4 regions of the Serratia sp. EC4 genome follow, and region 1 is predicted to be linked to each of the others. Evidence: predicted binding sites of a transcription regulator. Region 1 holds the regulator's gene; each other region holds the start of a gene.

Region 1 (5,330 bases):
GAAAAAGGGCTATAAAAAAGGCTACGGCCGCCACCGCGACGCCGGCATGGCTATCGCCAAGCTGGCGCGTGATGAAAAACCGTTGAAACTCAGCCCGGCGCACAAAAAGCGTTACCAGCACGCCAAGCAGACCGCGATGGCCAAGCTGATGGATCAGATGGGCAAACCTTACCGCTGGGGCGGCAGCTCGCCGCGCACCGGCTTCGACTGCAGCGGCCTCATCTATTACGCCTATAAAGACGTGGTGAAAATCAAGATGCCGCGCACCGCCAACGAAATGTATCATCTGCGCGACGCGGCGCCGATCAAGAAAAGCGAACTGGAAAGCGGCGATTTGGTGTTCTTCCGCATCAACAACCGCGGCGTGGCGGATCATGTCGGCGTCTATCTCGGCAACGGCAAATTCATCCAGTCGCCGCGCACCGGCGAAGAGATCCGCATCAGCCAGCTCGACAACGACTATTGGCAGAACCACTACATCGGCGCACGCCGCGTAGTGACGCCGAAAACCATCCGTTAATTCCCTGTTCTGCGCGGTTGCGGCCCCGGTCGCAACCGCCTGCTCAAGCTATCGCCCATCGCACTCTCCCTCGCGCATTTCTCGCTTTTCCTCCTGTTTTTTATGATGAAAATTGTTAAGATTGAATGACCACAATAAAAAACGGCCCATCTGGCTCCCGCCTCGGCGGGAAAAAAGTGGCGCTGTAAAGGAGGAAGCAATGTCGTTTGAATTACCTGCATTACCGTATGAGAAAAACGCGCTCGAGCCGCACATCTCCGCCGAGACCCTGGAATACCACTACGGCAAACACCACAATACCTACGTAGTTAACCTGAACAACCTGGTGAAAGGCAGCGAGTTCGAGGGCAAATCGCTCGAAGAGATCATCAAGACCTCCAACGGCGGCGTGTTCAACAACGCTGCGCAGGTGTGGAACCACACCTTCTACTGGCACTGCCTGTCGCCACAGGGCGGCGGTGAACCGCAGGGCGAACTGGCGGCCGCGATCGTCAAATCCTTCGGCTCTTTCGCTGCGTTCAAAGAACAGTTCACCGATGCCGCCGTGAAAAACTTCGGCGCCGGCTGGACCTGGCTGGTGAAAAAACCGGACGGCGCGCTGGCGATCGTCAACACCTCCAACGCGGCAACTCCGCTGACCGGTGAAGATAAACCGCTGCTGACCGTTGACGTGTGGGAACACGCGTATTACATCGATTACCGCAATGCGCGTCCAAAATACCTGGAAAACTTCTGGGCGTTGGTCAACTGGACATTTGCGGCGGAAAACCTGGCGTAAACGCAGGCCTTGCCTAAGTAACGAGGCGCAGCCAGAGGCTGCGCCTTTTTTAAAACCGGCGGGAGATCAGTTCAACGCGGCGACAAAGCTGAAAGCGATGATCATCGCCAACGCGCCGACGGTAGTGAACAGAGACATCTTCAGATCGGTATCCATGACAACTCCTTTAAAATGGGCTTTCCTAAGGATAAAAGGCGCACAATTAGTACGTCAAATCATTTTCCCACAGTTCGCCGATAAAATCTTGTTATCATTTCCCGGTTTATAATCTCGATTACCTCTTCCACTTTTGTTCAATATGCGACAAAATTCGCAGTTCACAACTGCGTACCGGCATCCATGCCCCTCCTGATTAAGCGCTGAAGACTTCAACACACTAAAAACTCAGTTTTCGCTTCTCTGGAGAAGGATCTACGTAGGCAAACGATTAACATCACACTTACATGCTGTAAACATGTGAGTTCAGGAGTCATTCCTTACATGGCAACGATTAAAGATGTGGCCAAACGCGCGGGCGTTTCCACCACCACCGTTTCGCACGTCATCAATAAGACTCGTTTCGTCGCCGAAGAGACCAAAGCGGCCGTGTGGGCCGCCATCAAAGAGCTGCACTACTCGCCGAGCGCCGTGGCGCGCAGCCTGAAAGTCAATCACACCAAGTCGATCGGCCTGCTGGCCACCTCGAGCGAAGCGCCCTATTTTGCCGAAGTGATCGAGGCGGTGGAAAACAGCTGCTACAGCAAAGGTTACACCCTGATCCTGTGCAACTCGCACAACAATCTGGACAAGCAGCGCGCCTACCTGGCGATGCTGGCGCAAAAGCGCGTCGACGGCCTGCTGGTCATGTGTTCCGAATACCCGGATCAACTGCTGGGCATGCTGGAGGACTACCGTAATATCCCGATGGTGGTGATGGACTGGGGCGCCGCGCGCGGCGACTTCACCGACACCATCATCGATAACGCGTTCGAAGGCGGCTATCTGGCCGGCCGTTACCTGATCGAGCGCGGCCACCGCGATATCGGCGCCATCCCGGGCCAGCTGTCGCGCAACACCGGCGGCGGCCGTCATCAGGGCTTTATGAAGGCGCTGCAGGAAGCGCATATCGACATTCGCGAAGAGTGGATCGTCCAGGGTGACTTCGAGCCGGAGTCCGGCTACAAGGCGATGCACCAAATCCTGTCGCAAAAACAGCGGCCGACCGCGGTATTTTGCGGCGGCGACATCATGGCGATGGGCGCCATCTGCGCCGCTGACGAGCTGGGGCTGCGAGTGCCGCAGGATATTTCCGTGATCGGCTATGACAACGTGCGCAACGCCCGCTACTTCACCCCTGCGCTGACCACCATTCACCAGCCGAAAGAACGCCTGGGAGAAATGGCCTTCACCATGCTGCTGGATCGCATCATCAGCAAACGCGAAGAATCGCAGGTGATCGAAGTGCATCCGAAGCTGGTCGAACGCCGTTCGGTCGCCGATGGTCCGTTCATCGACTACCGCCGCTGATCATCTTCCCTGCCGGAGGCCTGCGCGGCTTCCGGTGCCGCCTCACTCAGCCACTCCTGATTCAGCGTCTCGCCATCGCCCAAGTACGCCAGCAGCCAGCTCATCGCCGGTGACGGTTTATCCTGTTGCCAGGTCAGGCAGCAGGGGCTGGCGGGAAACGGCTGCTGCAACTGCAACGCCTTCAGCTCACCGCGCTGCACCCGCGGCAGCGCCAGATGCGCCGGCATCATGCCGACGCACAATCCGGCGCACAAACAGTCGAGCGCCGAGGTCCAGTCCGGCACCACCAGCCGCCGCTGGTTATCCAGCGTCCAGGTGACGCGCTTGGGCAGATTGCGCGAGGTGTCTTCCAGACAAAGCGCAGGGTATGGCCTCAACCGATCGTCATTCAATGGCCCTGCCAGCTGCGCCAACGGATGCTGTGGGCTGACTACGCACAGCCAGTTCATATCCCCCATGTCGCGGAAAGCGAAGCCGCCGCCGACCGGCACCGCGCGCGTGGCGCCGATCGCCATGTCCACCCTGCCGTCCACCAACGCATCCCACACGCCGTTGAACACCTCGGGTTGCAGCATCAGTTCAACGTCGGGGAAATGGCGGTAGAAATCCAGCACCAGCTGGCGGCTGCGCTGCGGTTTGACGATGATGTCGACTGCGATATTCAGCTGGCCGCGCCACCCGTTGGCCACCTGTTGACAGTGGCGGCGGGTGTCGAGCATTTTTTTGATAACAACTCGCGCATCCTTGATAAACAGCGCGCCGGCCGGCGTCAACTCCACATCACGGTGACGCCGCTCAAACAGCGGCACCGCCAGCCATTGTTCCAGTTGCCGCACGGTATAGCTCACCGCCGACGGTACCCGGTGCAGCTCCTGCGCCGCCGCGCTGAAACTGCCGGTGCGCGCCACCGCGTCAACAACTTCAAGAGAATATTCAGACCACATCGCTTTGCCTTCAATTTTTTTAACAGCACTTTGCAAATATTACCGTTTCACAAGCAGAGATCCAGCCGGATACACTGGCCGGCGCTAAAAACCTGCGACACTAAAATATTAACGAGAAATACCATGCGAAACTCCTTTGGTTTTATGTTCTACCTCGCCGGCCTGAGCATGCTGGGTTATCTGGCGACCGATATGTACCTGCCCGCCTTCGGCGCCATGCGGGAGGAACTGCAAATTTCCGCCGGCGCGGTCAGCGCCAGCCTGAGCATCTTTCTGGCCGGCTTCGCCTTCGCGCAGTTGCTGTGGGGGCCGCTCTCCGACCGACTGGGCCGCAAACCGGTATTATTGATTGGCCTGTCGCTGTTCGCGCTCGGCTGCCTGGGCATGCTGTGGGTGGAAAATGCCGTGCAGCTCTGGATACTGCGCTTTATTCAGGCCGTCGGCGTCTGTTCCGCCGCCGCCATCTGGCAAGCGCTGGTGGTCGACCGCTATCGCGAAGGCCAGGCCAACCGCGTATTCGCCACCATCATGCCGCTGGTGGCGCTGTCGCCGGCGTTGGCGCCGCTGCTTGGCGCCTGGCTGCTGAACCACGCCAGTTGGCGCGCGATCTTCGCCGTGCTGTTGGCCATCACCGCCCTGCTGCTGCTGCCGACGTTGCTGCTCAAAGATCGCGCCAAAACGCAACCCGCCGCCGATGCGCCAAAAAGCGGCGTCAGTTTTTGGCAATTATTGAAATCCCCGGTGTTCAGCGGCAACGTCGCTATGTACGCCGCCTGCTCGGCCGGCTTCTTTGCCTGGCTGACCGGCTCGCCGTTCATCCTCGGTGATATGGGCTACGGCCCGAGCGACATCGGTCTGAGCTATGTGCCGCAGACGCTGGCTTTCCTGTTGGGGGGCTATGGCTGCCGCGCCGCGCTCAAGCGCATCAATGGCAAAACCCTGCTGCCGTGGCTGCTGGTAGCTTATGCTGTCAGCATGGTGGCCCTGTATCTGGTGGCGACCCTGACCAATCCGACGCTCACCACGCTGCTGATCCCGTTCTGCGTCATGGCGCTGGTCAACGGCGCCGGCTACCCGATCATGGTGGCGAATGCGCTGATGCCATTCCCGGAAAGCAGCGGTAAAGCCGCCGCGCTGCAAAATACGCTGCAATTGGGGCTGTGTTTTGTGGCGAGCATGCTGGTGTCGGCGTTTATTGCCCAGCCGCTGTTGGCAACGGTGACGGTGATGGTATCTACGGTAGTCCTGGCCGCGCTGGGTTATTTCCTGCAGCGGGGAAAAGCGGCCGATGCGCAGCAAAAGGCACAGCGGGAACATGCTAACTCAGCGTCATAATTACCAAGATTAATAATCACTTAAAGAATATGCGTGCCGAGTGCGATTTACAGTTGAGTCAACGCCTCGGCACGCCTATACTCAAAAACAACCCTGTAAAGTAACACCTTATAATCTCTATATCTCAATCAGCTATTGTGTACGCGCCTTGCGTCACACTCTTTTTTTAAAGAGGCGTTTATCCTGCGCCGTTTGCGTCGGGCCGTTTCTTTAAATTTCCTCTGTTCATAGTCGGATATCAGACGCC
Region 2 (5,330 bases), on a different contig from region 1:
GAAATAAGGCATTTTTTGCGCCATTGATTATACTTCGATATGTTAAAAATTTAACATCAAATGCACTGGAAGCCTATTTATCGAGGGCGCAATACCCGAGAAATATAAAAAAAGATTCGTTAATTTCATAAATTTATTATTTCTGCTTGTTATTAGAAGCGGGAGAGATGTTGTTATGCCCGATTTTAGCCAACGTCGCCGCCCTTTGGAATTAATGGCTTAATTACTCAGCGCTTTTCTGGCGCTGGTTTGAGAAAGAAAGGCCGGTTCGGTCCCATTAGTCACCGCGGGAATTTGCAGGTTTCACGCCTATCCCAAGCGTACGCTGACCGAATGAGCCTTTTAGAAAAATAAAATTATTATTTTGTTACATTATCATTGAAGAGCTGACTATGTCGTTAATGCTGAGCGTGATCGTCCCGATGCACAATGCGGGGGAGTTATTGGAGCCTTTCCTGGCCTCGCTGCTGGCCCAGCGTGAGCAACGGTTGGAGGTGATCATCGTCAATGATGGTTCCACTGACGGTTCAGGAGAGATCGCACATCGTTACGCGGCGGTTCATCCGCATATTCGTGTGATCGATCAGGCCAATGCCGGTGTTTCTAACGCGCGTAATGCCGGGCTTGCCGTTGCCCAAGGCAAATATGTGGCGTTTCCCGATGCCGACGACTTGCTGGCGCCGGAGATGTATTCCACGCTGCTGGAACAGGCGGAACAACATCAATTAGACGTGATGCAATGTAATGGCGAACGCTATTTTACCAGCCAAGATGAATTGCAGCTGATTTTTCCTGAGGCGCGTTTGCGCACCACCGACGTTATCACCGGCGTGCAGTGGTTTGAACGTGCGCTGAAATCGCGAAAGTTTATTCACGTTGTATGGCTGGCAATATATCGCCTCGACTTTATTCGCCAGCATCGGCTTTATTTCGAGCCGGGATTACATCACCAGGATATTCCCTGGACGACGGAAGTCATGTTTAATGCCAAACGGGTCAAATATTTAAGTACGCCGCTGTACCGTCAACGGGTGCACGACAAGTCGATCAGTAACCGTCGCCGCATCGGTAAGGCGAACGTGGAGTATCAACGCCACTATATGAAAATCGTCGAAATGCTGGAGCGGCTCAATCAGCGCTATGCGGGCACTGTCGCCATTCGTCCGGCTTTCCATTGGCAAATCACCCGCGAAGCGCTGGGCATTTGCCACAGCATTCGTCGTGAGCCGGAACCGGCCGCTCAGAGTCAGATCACCGAAGAATTCTATCAGCGCGGCATCGACAGAGCGATGTTCGCCAATGCGCGCGGCCTGAAGCAGGGGTGGCATGTCATGCTGTGGCGGCATCGCCTGAAGCAGTGGCGCAACGATAACGGCTGTTCGCAACCGGCCTGAGGCACCAGACGTTGGGATCCGCCGCGTTAGCGCGTATACTCCTTCTCCCTTTTGCCGGAGAGAACGACACATGCATGCAGGTATGCCATTACTGAATCACGCGGAGCAGCAGGAAGCGGCGGATCGCATCCATCAACTGATGGAGCAGGGCATGAGCAGCGGTGAGGCCATTGCTCGCGTTGCGCAGGAAATTCGCGAGAAGCATCAGGGCGCTCAGGTTGCGGTACTGTTCGATGATGAAGACGAGCAGCATGAGGCCGCACCGGAGGCGTCGCCGGATGACGATGCTGAAGAAGACGAAGACTATTGACGTTATCGGGGCCGCGCAAGCGGCCCCGTGAGTATCAGCCGTTGACCGCCACGGCGGCGGCGGCTTGTTTCGCTTGCTCCACCGCCAGTTCCGTCGTGCTCGCCGTCGCCAGCGCCACGCCCAGGCGACGCTGCCCGGCGATCTCCGGTTTGCCGAACAGACGCAGCTGGTTGTGCCCGCGCAGCGCATTTTCCAGGCTGCTGAAACGCACATCGCTACTGGTGAGCTGCGGCAGGATCACCGCTGAAGCGGAAGGGCCGAACTGGCGGATGGCGCCAATCGGCAACCCGAGAAACGCGCGAACGTGCAGGGCGAACTCGGACAGGTCCTGTGAGATCAACGTAACCATGCCGGTATCGTGCGGCCGCGGAGATACTTCGCTGAAGATCACGTCGTCGCCGCAGACGAACAGCTCCACGCCGAACAGTCCGAACCCGCCCAGGGCTTTCACCACCTTCTCCGCGATAGCCTGAGCACGGCTCAACGCCGTGGCTGACATGCGCTGCGGTTGCCAGGATTCGCGATAATCTCCGTCTTCCTGACGATGGCCGATCGGCTCGCAGAAATGTACGCCGTCCACGGCGCTGATGGTCAGCAACGTAATTTCAAAATCAAATCTTACCAACCCTTCGACGATCACCCGGCCGCCGCCGGCGCGTCCGCCCTGTTGCGCGTAATCCCAGGCGCTTTGCAGCTGCTCAGGCGTGCGGATCAGGCTTTGTCCTTTGCCGGAAGAACTCATCACCGGTTTGACGATGCACGGGTAGCCGATGTGCTCGACCGCTTGCCGGAAAGTCGCTTCGCTGTCGGCAAAGCGGTAGCTGGAGGTGGGCAGGCCAAGTTCTTCCGCCGCCAGACGGCGGATGCCTTCGCGGTTCATGGTCAGGCGCGTGGCTTCGGCGCAGGGCACCACGCGGTGGCCCTGACGTTCAAGTTCGACCAGCATGGCGGTGGCGATCGCTTCGATTTCGGGAACGATATAGTCCGGCCGCTCTTGTTCGATAACGGCTTTCAGCGCGTCGCCGTCCAGCATATTGATGACGTGACTGCGGTGCGCCACATGCATGGCGGGGGCGTCGGCATAGCGATCGACGGCGATCACTTCCAGGCCGAGGCGCTGGCATTCAATGGCGACTTCTTTACCCAGCTCCCCGGAGCCGAGCAACATGACGCGGGTGGCGGAAGGGCGCAGGGCGGTTCCAATCGTTAACATAGTTTCGTACCTGGATCGGTGAAAGTAAGCGGATTGATGATCGGCGGGCAGTATATACGAAAACGATTGCGTTCACAGCCGCCACGCCAGGTTTGTTGCTAACTTACTGTTTTTATAACAAGCAGAAATATTTGCCCTGCTTGGGCGATTGTGCGTTAATAAGCGACGGCGAAAGAAGGCCTATATATAGCAAGGTTTTCGCGTCTCGTGCCGTCAAGGCAGGTTTATCAAGTAAAGGAAACACAAATGAGCAAGATCACTGGTCACGTTAAATGGTTCAACGAAAGCAAAGGCTTCGGCTTCATCACGCCTGCCGACGGTTCTAAAGACGTTTTCGTTCATTTTTCCGCTATCGTTAGCGATGGTTTCAAGACCCTGGCTGAAGGCCAGCAGGTTGAATTCTCCATCCAGGACAGCCAACGTGGCCCTGCCGCAGCCAACGTCGTTGCGATTTAACGACTGCGTTGCCAAGAAACCCGCCGCCGGCGGGTTTTTTTATGCCCGCAGCCCGTAACGCCGCCCATCTCTGTTATCATTTACCGCTGATTCGGCGCCAACCTGCGGGCGCGCCGCCATTCCATTCGTCATATAAGAGTTATCGCCGTGAGCACAGTTTCTTTTTCTTCCCTGCCGCTGCCAGCCGAACAGTTGGCCAACCTCAACGAACTGGGGTACGCCGAAATGACGCCGGTGCAGGCCGCCGCGTTGCCCGCTATCCTGCAAGGGCGAGACGTGCGCGCCAAGGCGAAAACCGGCAGCGGCAAAACGGCGGCATTTGGCATTGGCTTGCTGAATAACATCGTCGTTACGCAGGTTGCCACACAGGCGCTGGTGCTCTGTCCCACCCGCGAGTTGGCCGATCAGGTGAGCAAAGAGCTGCGTCGCTTGGCGCGTTTCACGCAAAACATCAAAATTCTGACGCTGTGCGGCGGCCAACCGATGGGGCCGCAGCTCGATTCGCTGGTGCATGCGCCGCACATCGTGGTGGGGACGCCGGGCCGTATCCAGGAACACCTGCGCAAGAAAACGCTGCAGCTGGACGAGCTGAAGGTGCTGGTGCTGGATGAGGCCGATCGCATGCTGGACATGGGGTTCGCCGACGACATTGACGATGTGATCAGCTATACGCCGCCGCAACGTCAGACGTTGCTGTTTTCCGCCACGTACCCGGCAGGCATCGAGCGCATCAGCGCGCGCGTTCAACGCCAGCCGCTAAGCGTCGAGGTGGACGATGGCGAAGCGCAGACCTCCATCGAACAACGCTTTTATGAGACTACGCGCGATCAGCGCCCAGCGCTGCTGGTGTCGGCCATTCGCTATCATCAACCTGCGTCCTGCGTGGTGTTCTGCAATACCAAACGCGACTGTCAGACGGTGCTTGAGGCCCTGGAGGCCCGCGGCATCAGCGCGCTGGCGCTGCATGGCGATCTGGAACAGCGCGACCGCGACCAGGTGTTGGTGCGTTTCGCCAACCGCAGTTGCCGGGTATTGGTGGCGACCGACGTCGCCGCACGCGGGCTGGATATTAAAGAGCTGGAGCTGGTGGTCAACTACGAACTGGCGTTCGATCCCGAAGTGCATGTGCACCGTATCGGCCGCACCGGCCGCGCCGGCATGAGCGGGCTGGCGATCAGCCTGTGCACGCCGCAGGAAATGGCGCGTGCGCACGCGATTGAAGACTATCTGCAGATGAGCGTCGACTGGTCGCCGGTGTCCGAGCTGAGCGGGGCGGCCAACGGCTCGCTGGAGGCGGAAATGGTGACGCTGTGCATCGACGGCGGCCGCAAGGCGAAGATTCGTCCCGGCGATATCCTTGGCGCGCTGACCGGCGACGCCGGGCTGACGGCGGCGGAAGTGGGCAAGATAGACATGTTCCCGGTGCATGCCTACGTCGCGATCCGCAAAGCCAGCGCGCGCAAGGCGCTGCAACAGTTGCAGCAGGGCAAAATCAAAGGCAAAAGCTGCAAGGTGCGGCTGCTGAAATAAGCCGAAGGCGGGCGGCGGTTTGCCTTCCCGCCACGATCTATTTATACTGTATATAATTACAGTAATTTGAGTATTTGAGGACGCACGCATGGCGGTTGAAGTTAAATATGTGGTGGTGAGAAACGGTGAGGAAAAAATGACTTTCGCGAGCAAGAAAGAAGCCGACGCCTACGACAAAATGCTGGATCTGGCGGACAACCTTGGGGAGTGGCTGCTGCAGGCGCCGCTGAACCTGGATGACGAGCAGCGCGAAGGGCTGAGCTTCTTCCTGGCGGAAAATAAAGATGCGCTGGGTCTGATTCTGCGCGGCGCATCGCCGGCGGAAACCCTCAAGACACCGGCGGAAAGCAAAGCGAAAAAAGCGGCCTCTAACCCAAAAGAGGGATCTGCGTCAGAAAAGCAGGCGGCATAATGACTTATGTTGCGG
Region 3 (5,330 bases), on a different contig from region 1:
GCTGGTCGAGACGCTGACTGCGCTGGACCGATGGGCGGAATACCATTTCCCCGAGCTGGACGCCGCCCGCGAGCGCTATGATGCCGACCGCGGGCGCGAAGCCGATTAAAGCGGTTTGGCCCGCAGCGTCTCGCCGCTGCGCACGAAGTTGCCGGCCCCCAGATGATGAATGGTGTGCAGATCCGCATTGGCGGCGGTGAAGTTCCAGCGCCCTTGCTGGAACACCCGCTCGTCCGCCGCCGCGCTCAACACCTCGCCGAAGCAGGTGTCGTATTTTTCCTGCGCGCCGCTTTCCGGCAATAAGCGGCACTCCAGCCACGCCACGCAACCCTGTTCGATCAGCGGCACCTGCAGCGTAGCGCTCGGCGCTGCGGCGATGTGAAAGCGGGCGAACTTGTCGTCATCCAGCCCGGACACGCTGCCGACCGCGTAGGTGGCGTCGATGAACATGGCCGCCGGCACGCAAATGCCGAATGCGCCGCTCTCCTCGATCATTTGCCGGCTGTGCGCCCCTTTGTCCACCACAATGGCGATGCGCGGCGGGCTGAACTCCACCGGCATCGACCAGGCGGCGGCCATCACGTTGCGTTTGGCGCCGTCGCGGCTGCGGCTGGTGATCAATACCGTCGGGCCGTGGTTCAGCAGGCGGCTGGCGTGTTCGAGGGTGACAGGACGAAAGTGGCTCATCGGGAAATCCTTGCGAGTGACTGTTTGCCCAGCAGTGTAGATCTGCGCCGTAAAGGCGAGCAACGCGGGGCGCACAGAATGCACCGATGAGACGCTTGTTCCCGATCTCGCCATCCGTTATCTATAGTTAGATCAATTCGCCGGTAACGGCCCACTCCACCTGAGGATCTTGCCTTGACGTTTTTAAAACACCCTATCGCCGGATTGGTGCTGGCCGGCTGCGGCCTGTTGTCGGCGGGCGGCGCGCTGGCCGCTTCCGATGCGCTGGTGTACTGCACCGTCGCCTCGCCGGAATCGTTCAACCCGCAGCTCTCCAGCTCCGGGCCGACCTTTATCGCCACCTCGCAGGTGCTGTACAACCGCTTGGTGACGCTGCGCGAAAGCGATAAAACCCCCGCCCCGTCGCTGGCCACCGAGTGGAGCGTCAGCCCGGACGGCAAGACCTACATCTTTACCCTGCGCCAGGGCGTGAAATTCAACAGCAACAAATACTTCACCCCAACGCGCGACTTCAACGCCGAAGACGTAGTGTTCACCGTGATGCGGCAGAAGGATCCCGCTAACCCGTATCACAAGGTCTCCGGCGGCAACTATGAATACTTCACCGACATGGGCCTGGATAAGCTGATCACCAAGGTGGAAGCGGTGGACGAGCATCACGTGCGCTTCACGCTGAGCCAGCCCAACGCCGCCTTCGTCGCCGACTGGGCGATGGATTTCGCCTCGATCCTGTCCGCCGAATACGCCGACGCGATGCTGAAAAAGGGCACGCCGGAATACGTCGACAACTGGCCGATCGGCACCGGGCCGTTTGCGCTGCAGCAGTACAAGCAGGATTCGCTGATCCGCTACACCGCCAACCCGCACTACTGGCAGGGCGAAGTGGCCAGCAAGCACCTGATCTTCTCGATTACGCCGGATCCGCAAACCCGGCTGGCCAAGCTGAAAACCAACGAATGCCAAATCATCCCCGCGCCGCTGCCGGAACAGTTCGCCGCCATCAAGGCCGACGGCAACCTGCAGCTGCACGACATTACCGGGCTGAACGTCGGCTATCTGGCGTTCAACACCCAGAAAAAACCGTTCGACAACCTGCTGGTGCGCCAGGCGCTGAGCTACGCGGTAGACAAGAAAGCGATCGTCGCCGCGGTGTTCAAAGACAGCGGCACGCCGGCCAATTCGCTGCTGCCGCCGGGCATGCTGGGCTACAACGACAAACTGCCGGAGTACGCCTACGATCCGCAGAAGGCGCGCGAGCTGCTGAAGCAGGCAGGGCTGGAACAGGGCTTTGAAACCGACATTTGGTCGATGCCGGTACAGCGCCCTTACAACCCGAACTCGAAACGCATCGCCGAGATGATCCAGAGCGACTGGGCGAAGGTGGGCGTGAAAGCCAAGATCGTCACCTGGGAGTGGGGCCAGTATCTGGCCGGGCTGCGCAAAGGCGAGCAACAGAGCGCGCTGTACGGCTGGGTATCGGACAATGGCGATCCGGACAACTTCGCCACCCTGCTCGGCTGCGCCGGCGTGCAGAGCGGCGCCAATGTGGCGCGCTGGTGCGATAAGGATTACGACCGGCTGATCCAGCAGGCGATCCAGGAGAACCAGCCACAGGCGCGCGCCAAGCTGTATCAACAGGCGCAGGTGATCTTCGCCAAACAGGCGCCGTGGCTGCCGCTGGCCACCGGCAAAGTGTTCTACGCCACCCGCAGCAACCTGAGCGGCTACGTGGTGGACGTGAACGGCAGCGATTTCGCCAAGGCCAAATTGAACTGATCGCAGGCGCCGCAGCGAGGGCTGCGGCGTAATCCGCTTCATCGCTTAATAAGCTGCCAGCCTCTGAACCTATCGTTTATTAGCTTCATAACTTGCGAAGCTCACCTATCGCCAGGCGCATATCCCCCTAAACCAATAGCTTAATAAGTGAGTTGAACCTGGCGTTTTGCCTAAATTGCGCGCACGCGCTTTCCTCCGATGTAACATTTCGTTACCATCGGCGCACTGACCCTTTAACATCAAAAGGTAACCCGGTGCAGAACACCTACATGCCGTGGCAAATTCGCCTGCACTGGCTGGTGGCGATCCTGCTGGTCATCACCTGCGTCACCATCGAACTGCGGGGCCTTGCCGAACCGGGCAGCGCCCCCTGGTACGTGCTGGTTGTCACCCACTTCAGCTGCGGCGTAACGGTGTTTGCGCTGATGATCGCCCGCCTGTTCCTGCGCTGGCGCCGCCCCTCACCCGCCATCGCGCCCAAACCGCCGAAGTGGCAAACCGGCCTGGCGCACCTGACGCACACCCTGATTTACCTGCTGCTGCTGACGCTGCCGGTGCTGGGGGTGTATTCGCGCTATCTGGGCGGCAAGGAGTGGTTTCTGTTCGGCCTGCCGATGCCGTTCGCCGACGTGGCCGATCGGCCGCAGGCGCGGACGATTATCGGCTGGCACAAAACGCTGGCGTCATTCGGCTACTGGCTGATCGGCCTGCATGCCACCGCCGCGCTGTTCCACCACTATATCGTCAAGGACAATGCGCTGGTGCGCATGCTGCCGCTGATGAAAAAGCGCTGATCAGCCGGCGCCAGGGAAGAATTTTCGGGCCACGCCCGCTGACAGGGAATGATATGCAAACCCAATTTTTTAATGTGACCGTCGAACAATGCGCCTGCCAGCAGACGGCGCCCGACAACCTGGTGAGGATCATCGCCTCCGGCCAGACATTCTTTTTTTACCGTGACGACTTCAGCGACAGCGAAAATCTGCTGGCCAGGCTCGCCGCCGGCGATCGGGTGAAGATCGGCGCCCACCGCCTGCAAGACGGCAGCTACTGGCTGCACTGGCTGCTGCACGGGACAAAAGGCCGGCTGGAGCCGGACAGAACGCTGAAATACAAACTGAAATACTTCGCCCTGCTGCTGCTGGGCGCGGTGCTGGCCGGCGGTTTCCCGGCGGCCTTTTTCATCATGGACGGGGAAGATTCCTGGCTGACCGTCGTCCTGTTCTTTATCGCCATCATCGCCGGCCTTATCGGCATCGGCATAGTGCTGTTCGTCGGTTCGGAGCTTCTGCTGATCGGGCACCGCGGCCGCAGGCGCCTGCTCCGGGCGCTGGATCGCGTGCTGCTGGGGCAAGACGTCACGCCGCCCGGCTCGCTCAGCCTGAAAATCCCCGGCATCAAATACCGGGCTGTCCGCGCAGACGCTGTGCCGGCAACCGCACCGCTGCAGACCGCGCCCCCCCTCCCGGACGGCGTCGAGACCTCTGGCATCGAGACGGTCAACGCCCTGAACTACGAACTCTGCCAATATGAGATCCCGCGGCAGGTGCAGTATTTGGATACGTATGCATGGCGCCAGAAGGAGACGCACTTTGCGTTGACGACCCGCGCGCTCAACGTTTCCAATACCAAACTGCATCCGGTATTTCGTCGGCAACATCCGCTTTTCATCGCCAAAGGCGATCCGCTGCAGGTGCTGTATTGCGAGAACGACGTCATTCCCGAGTTGCCTAAAGTGCGTGGGATCATCAATCATCGCGATCGCCAAACCTATCTCATCGGCGGCAATCGCTACTTCACCGAAGCCGGTCTTAACCTGTGCGCGCGCGTTGTCTTCATTTTTGGGGCAATCGTGGCGTGTTTTGTGCTCGGCATGATGGTGGTGGATAACGCCGATACCCCGGCCGGCTTTCACCTGGATGCCTGGACCCTGAAGCGTCTCGGCAGCGAATTGCCGCCGATTATTCTGCTGCTGATGCTGATGGTCAGCGGCCTGGCGCTGTTGATCGAGGGGTTCGCCCAGATCTGCCGCCTGTACTCTTTTGACCAGCACCGCACGTTTAAAACGTTTAAATACCTGCGAAATCTGCGCCGCAGGTTATGGCGGCAGGCTCAGGTGACGGAGCTGAAATGATGACGTTAGCGCTTTATAAAAGACCCCTTATTATCCTGACGCTGTTTTTGGCCAGCGCGCTGGGCGTCTATTTGCTCGCCCCTGAGCAACGCTATGCGCAGTGGCAATGGACTCAGGGCGACCAGGCGTTGCCGACGATAGCCCGTTACGATCTCATCCACAGCTACCCGGCGCAGGACGGCGCTCTGCTGCTCACCAGCAAAAGAAGTGAAGACCGCGCGTACAATAGCTTTTACGGCTGGGCGGCCAACTACCTCAGCCAGGTGCTGTTTGCCGGCCCAAAAGGGTTACAGATGCTGGGGGAACTCGACGACTTGATCCACGATGCGGTGTGCGGCGAACAGGAGTGCGTGCTTTTTCTCTCTGAGGGCCGCAGGCTGGTTGACGTGCAACGGGGCACCATCGGGGCGCTGATCCCCTGGCCGGAAGGCGATGACAACCGGCCTTCCTTTGTCGGCGGCAAACTGGTGGCGCAACCGGGAAAATGCGCGCTGTATCTCATCAGCACCGAAGGCGTATTCTACAGCCCGGACTTCGGCGCCCATTGGCGGCAGACGCTGGAGCTGCCGGCGCTGCTGGACGCACGACAACTGCTGGGCTTTGAGCGCGGCGAAGAGGACTCACCGACGGCTTACGCCTCCGGTAAGCGCAAATCCATGCCCGAGATTTTTACCGCCGTTGATGGCGATCGCGTGCATTTCTGGATGAACCCGGTGCTCGGCTCCGGCGCGTT
Region 4 (5,330 bases), on a different contig from region 1:
CCGTTGTCGACAAACACGCAGGTCAGGCGCTTGCCGATCGCGCGGTGCAGCAGCATCGCGGTGACGGAGGAGTCAACGCCGCCGGACAGGCCGAGGATCACGTGGTCTTCACCCACCTGCTCGCGGATGCGCTCGACCGCATCTTCGATAATGGTGGCCGGCGTCCACAGGGCTTCACACTGGCAGATGTCCAGTACGAAGCGCTCCAGCATGCGCTGGCCCTGACGGGTGTGGGTCACTTCCGGGTGGAACTGCACGCCGTAGAAGCGTTTTTCTTCGTTGGCCATAATGGCGAACGGGCAGGTGTCGGTGCTGGCGACGGTCACGAAGTCGGACGGGATAGCGGTCACTTTGTCGCCGTGGCTCATCCACACGTCCAGCAGCGGTTTGCCGGCCGGGCTGATGGCGTCTTCGATGTCGCGCAGCAGCGCGCTCTCGTGGACGATTTCCACCTGCGCGTAGCCGAACTCGCGTTCGTTGGAGCCCTGCACATGGCCGCCCAGCTGCATCGCCATGGTCTGCATGCCGTAGCACACGCCCAGCACCGGCACGCCGGCGTTGAACACGTAGTCAGGGGCGCGCGGGCTGCCGGCTTCGGTGGTGCTTTCCGGGCCGCCGGACAGGATGATGCCGCTTGGGTTGAATTCGCGGATCTGCGCTTCGCTAACGTCCCAGGCCCACAGTTCGCAGTAAACGCCGATTTCGCGCACGCGGCGGGCGACCAGTTGGGTGTATTGCGAACCGAAGTCCAGTATGAGGATGCGATGCTTATGGATATTTTGTGTCATGTGAGGCGAATTCCAGCAACAAGAGAAAAAGAGCGAAAATGTATGTTTTCGGGATGGGGATTGGCGCCCCACCCCGGCCTCTCACTCAGGAGAGGTTAAGGCATCAGCCCATGCGGTAGTTCGGCGACTCTTTGGTGATGGTCACGTCGTGCACGTGGCTTTCCTGAATGCCGGCGCCGCTGATGCGCACGAACTCCGCCTTGGTGCGCAGATCGTCGATGGTGGCGCAGCCGGTCAGGCCCATGCAGGAGCGCAGGCCGCCCATCTGCTGGTGCACGATGGCTTTCAGCATGCCTTTATAGGCCACGCGGCCTTCGATACCTTCCGGCACCAGTTTGTCGGCGGCGTTATCGGTTTGGAAGTAACGGTCGGAAGAGCCTTTGGACATCGCGCCCAGCGAGCCCATGCCGCGGTAAGATTTGAACGAACGGCCCTGATACAGCTCGATTTCGCCCGGAGACTCTTCGGTGCCCGCCAGCATGGAGCCGACCATCACGCAAGAGGCGCCCGCGGCGATCGCTTTGGCGATATCGCCGGAGAAGCGGATGCCGCCGTCGGCGATAACCGGGATGCCGGTGCCTTCCAGCGCTTCCACCGCGTCGGCGATGGCGGTGATCTGCGGCACGCCCACGCCGGTCACGATACGGGTGGTGCAGATGGAGCCAGGGCCGATACCCACTTTCACCGCGCTCACGCCGGCTTCAGCCAGCGCTTTGGCGCCCGCTGCGGTCGCGACGTTGCCGCCGACGATCTGCAGATCCGGGTATTTGGCGCGGGTTTCGCGGATGCGCTGCAACACGCCTTCGGAGTGGCCGTGCGAGGAGTCGATCAGCAGGACGTCAACGCCCGCCGCCACCAGCGCGTCAACGCGCTCTTCGTTGCCGGCGCCGGCGCCGACCGCCGCGCCCACGCGCAGACGGCCGTGCTCGTCTTTACAGGCGTTCGGCTTACGTTCCGCTTTCTGGAAGTCTTTAACGGTGATCATGCCCAGCAGATGGAAGCTGTCGTCCACCACCAGCGCTTTTTCTACGCGCTTTTCGTGCATCTTCTGCAGCACCACGTCGCGCGCTTCACCTTCTTTCACGGTGACCAGGCGATCTTTCGGCGTCATCACCGCGGTGACCGGCTGGGTCAGATCGGTCACGAAGCGCACGTCGCGGCCGGTGATGATGCCGACCAGCTCGTTGTCTTCGGTAACGACCGGGTAACCGGCGAAGCCGTTGCGCGCGGTCAGCTCTTTCACTTCCTGCAGCGTGGTGGCCGGAGTAACGGTCTGCGGGTCGGTGACTACGCCGCTTTCATGTTTCTTCACGCGGCTGACTTCTTCAGCCTGGCGCTCGATGGACATGTTTTTGTGGATGAAGCCCAGGCCGCCTTCCTGCGCCAGCGCGATGGCCAGGCCGGATTCGGTAACGGTATCCATGGCTGCGGACAGCATAGGGATGTTCAGGCGGATGGTTTTGGTCAGTTGAGTGCCGAGCTCTGCGGTGTTAGGCAGAACCGTGGAGTGGGCTGGAACCAGGAGGACGTCGTCAAACGTCAGAGCTTCTTTAGCGATACGTAGCATGGGCAATATCTCACCAGGGTGGGCTGTGAAAAAGATAAAATATTGCCGCGGCATTATACAGAGCGGAATCGGTTGCCTCCAGCACTTTCTTACAAAAAGTCTTGATTACCTTTTTCAGCCATGTAGTATCGACCAATTAAGTGATTGTTTTGAAATTTGATCTGGGTCACATGACGCTACCTGTTTCGCCTTCCATTTTTACCGTAAGCCGCCTCAATCAGACGGTTCGCCAACTGCTGGAAAGGGAAATGGGGCAGATTTGGCTCTCCGCCGAGATCTCCAACCTCTCCCAGCCCGCCTCCGGCCACTGGTATTTCACGCTGAAAGACGATCGCGCCCAGGTGCGCTGCGCGATGTTTCGCAACAGCAACCGCCGCGTCACCTTCCGGCCGCAAAACGGCCAGCAGGTCTTGGTGCGCGCCAGCATCACGCTGTATGAACCGCGCGGCGACTACCAGCTGATCGCCGAGAGCATGCAGCCCGCCGGCGACGGCCTGCTGCAGCAACAGTTCGAGCAGTTGAAACAGCGCCTGAGCGCTGAAGGGTTGTTCGATCAGCAGTTCAAGCAGCCGCTGCCCGCGCCGGCCAAACGCGTCGGGGTGATCACCTCCGCCAGCGGCGCGGCGCTGCACGATATCCTGCAGGTGTTGCAGCGGCGCGATCCGTCGCTGCCGATCGTCATCTACCCCACCTCGGTTCAGGGCGCGGAAGCGCCGATGCAGATCGTGCGCGCCATCGAGGCCGCCAACCGCCGCGACGAATGCGATGTGCTGATCGTCGGCCGCGGCGGCGGTTCGCTGGAAGATCTGTGGAGCTTCAACGACGAACGCGTGGCGCGGGCGATCTTCGCCAGCCACATTCCGATCGTCAGCGCCGTCGGCCATGAAACCGACGTCACCATCGCCGACTTCGTCGCCGACCTGCGCGCGCCGACCCCTTCCGCCGCCGCCGAACTGGTCAGCCGCAATCAGCTTGAGCTGTTGCGCCAGCTGCAGTCGCAGCAGCAGCGGCTGGAGATGGCGATGGATTACTACCTGGCGCAGCGCCAGCAGCAGTTCACCCGCATTCACCACCGTTTACAACAGCAGCATCCGCATCTGCGCCTGGCGCGCCAGCAGACGCTGCTGTTCAAGCTGCAGCGCCGGATGGAAGACGGCATGCAGCAGCAGCTGCGCCAGGCCGCCCGCCGCAGCGAACGCGCCCAGCAGCGGCTGGCGCAGGTGCAGCCGCAGGGCCGCATTCACCGCTACCAGCAGCGCGTGCAGCAGCAGGAATACCGTCTGCAGCAGGCGATGGAGCGGCAGCTCAACGCCTATCGCCAGCGCTTCGGCGTGGCCTGCAGCCAACTGGAAACCGTCAGCCCGTTGGCGACGCTGGCGCGCGGCTACAGCGTGACGCAAACTCCGCGCGGCGAGCTGCTGAAAACCACCAAGCAGGCGCAGGTCGGCGAACTGCTTAAAACCCGCCTGCAGGACGGCTGGGTGGAAAGCGAGGTGAAAACCATCACCGTCGCCAAAAAGCCGCGCAAGAAGCGCGCGGCCGAGTAAGCCTTACTCCAGCGTAAAACGCTCGCCCGGTTCGCCGTTCACCCACAGCGCGCGCGTTTCGCCTTCCGGCAGACTGAGTAGCAGCGTGCGCCAGGCCGGGCGGAAACGCCCTTCCGTCGTGATATCCAGCATGATGCGCTGAGGGTCGCAGCGCATTTCCCAGCGCAGCCACAGCGCATCGCCCTGCCGCCAGCGTTCGCTTTCACCGTCGTCCTCAAACAACAGCCCGCTGCTTGCGCCGCAACCCTTGAGCGGAAACAGCCGCAGCTCGCGCCGATCGTCGGCGGCCACGTCCACATGCGCCAGCCGCTGCGACAGCGGCAGCGCTGCCCCGGCGCGCACCAGCAGCGGCAGACGCTCCAGCGGCGCCGCCAGCGTCACCGTCTGGCCGCCGCCGAACCACTGGCCGCTGTAGAAGCAGTACCAGCCTTCGCCGTTATCCGGCAGATACACCGAACGGCGACGTTGCCCCGGTTTCACCACGCTGGCCACCAGCAGATCGCGGCCGATCAGAAAATCGTCGTTCTCGCCGAAGGTGCGCGCATCCTGTTCGTGATCGAGGAAAGTCGGGCGCAGCATCGGCTCGTCGTCGGCGCAGGCCTGCCACAGCAGAGTGTAGAAATACGGCAGCAGCCGGTAACGCAGGTTGATCGCCTCACGCACCGCCGGGGTGGCGGCCGGGTACATCCAGGGCTCGTTGACCGTAGCATCGTCGTTCCAGGAGTGGATGGTGAAACGCGGGTGCATCACGCCGTTTTGCACCCAGCGCACCAGCAGCTCCGCGTCCGGTTTGTCGCCGGAGAAGCCCCCGACGTCGTGGCCGAGGTTATACAGCCCGGACAGGCTCATGCCCAGCCCCATGCGGATGTTGTAGCGCAGCGTCTGCCAACTGGTGCGGTTGTCGCCGCTCCAGGTCTGCACATAGCGCTGCATGCCGGCGCAGCCGGAGCGCGAGATCAAGTACGGCCGCCGCTGCGGCGCGAAGCGCTGCTGGGCCTCCATCGAGGCGCGCATCATCAGCAATGGCATCACCGGTCGGATATGCTTGATGGCGATCGGCCGTCCAAAGCCGTGGCAGCGCGCTTCGCCATCCCACACTTCGTACTCGTTGTTGTCATTCCAGGTGGAATCGATGCCCATCTCCAGCAGTTGCTGCGTGACACCCTGCTGCCACCAGCGCACCGTCGCCGGATTGGTGAAGTCGAGGTGCGATCCCTCGTCGTCCCAGAAGCTGGAGCGCTCCGGCGCGTCGCTTTGCGAATCGCGGATAAACAGCCCCTGCGCCGCCACCGCCTGATACTGAGGGTGATCCTGCAGCAGGCACGGCTTGATGTTGGCCGCCAGCCTGAGGCCGGCGTCGTGAAACGCCTGGCTGAGCAGCTTGGGCTGCGGTACCTTGTCGTAGTTCCAGTTGAACACGTAGCGCTT

What was found. The regulator PurR, encoded in region 1, represses purine synthesis genes. The targets are predictions, from matches to a motif close to CANGCAAACGTTTGCNTG.
Region 2: purT (formate-dependent phosphoribosylglycinamide formyltransferase) is a predicted target of PurR. The motif match lies at 2,973-2,990, and genes of this name have one in related genera.
Region 3: cybB (cytochrome b561) is a predicted target of PurR. The motif match lies at 2,642-2,659, and genes of this name have one in related genera.
Region 4: guaB (IMP dehydrogenase) is a predicted target of PurR. The motif match lies at 2,417-2,434, and genes of this name have one in related genera.

The regions. Positions count from the first base shown of each region.
Region 1 is NZ_JBNIDE010000003.1:29,049-34,378, forward strand. Features, by position in the region: gene ACP39K_RS10210 (C40 family peptidase) at 1-520, shown strand, start outside; gene sodB (superoxide dismutase [Fe]) at 720-1,298, shown strand; gene cydH (cytochrome bd-I oxidase subunit CydH) at 1,365-1,454, opposite strand; gene purR (HTH-type transcriptional repressor PurR) at 1,779-2,804, shown strand; gene punR (DNA-binding transcriptional activator PunR) at 2,792-3,748, opposite strand; gene punC (purine nucleoside transporter PunC) at 3,872-5,083, shown strand.
Region 2 is NZ_JBNIDE010000001.1:618,094-623,423, reverse strand. Features, by position in the region: gene ACP39K_RS02895 (glycosyltransferase) at 393-1,394, shown strand; gene ACP39K_RS02890 (YoaH family protein) at 1,465-1,704, shown strand; gene purT (formate-dependent phosphoribosylglycinamide formyltransferase) at 1,739-2,917, opposite strand; gene cspE (transcription antiterminator/RNA stability regulator CspE) at 3,164-3,373, shown strand; gene dbpA (ATP-dependent RNA helicase DbpA) at 3,521-4,903, shown strand; gene ACP39K_RS02870 (YebG family protein) at 4,992-5,315, shown strand.
Region 3 is NZ_JBNIDE010000002.1:44,914-50,243, reverse strand. Features, by position in the region: gene ACP39K_RS06845 (winged helix-turn-helix transcriptional regulator) at 1-109, shown strand, start outside; gene ACP39K_RS06840 (flavin reductase family protein) at 106-687, opposite strand; gene ACP39K_RS06835 (ABC transporter substrate-binding protein) at 862-2,463, shown strand; gene cybB (cytochrome b561) at 2,733-3,257, shown strand; gene ACP39K_RS06825 (hypothetical protein) at 3,311-4,597, shown strand; gene ACP39K_RS06820 (hypothetical protein) at 4,594-5,330, shown strand, end outside.
Region 4 is NZ_JBNIDE010000009.1:120,601-125,930, forward strand. Features, by position in the region: gene guaA (glutamine-hydrolyzing GMP synthase) at 1-788, opposite strand, end outside; gene guaB (IMP dehydrogenase) at 892-2,355, opposite strand; gene xseA (exodeoxyribonuclease VII large subunit) at 2,526-3,902, shown strand; gene ACP39K_RS20640 (glycoside hydrolase family 31 protein) at 3,906-5,330, opposite strand, start outside.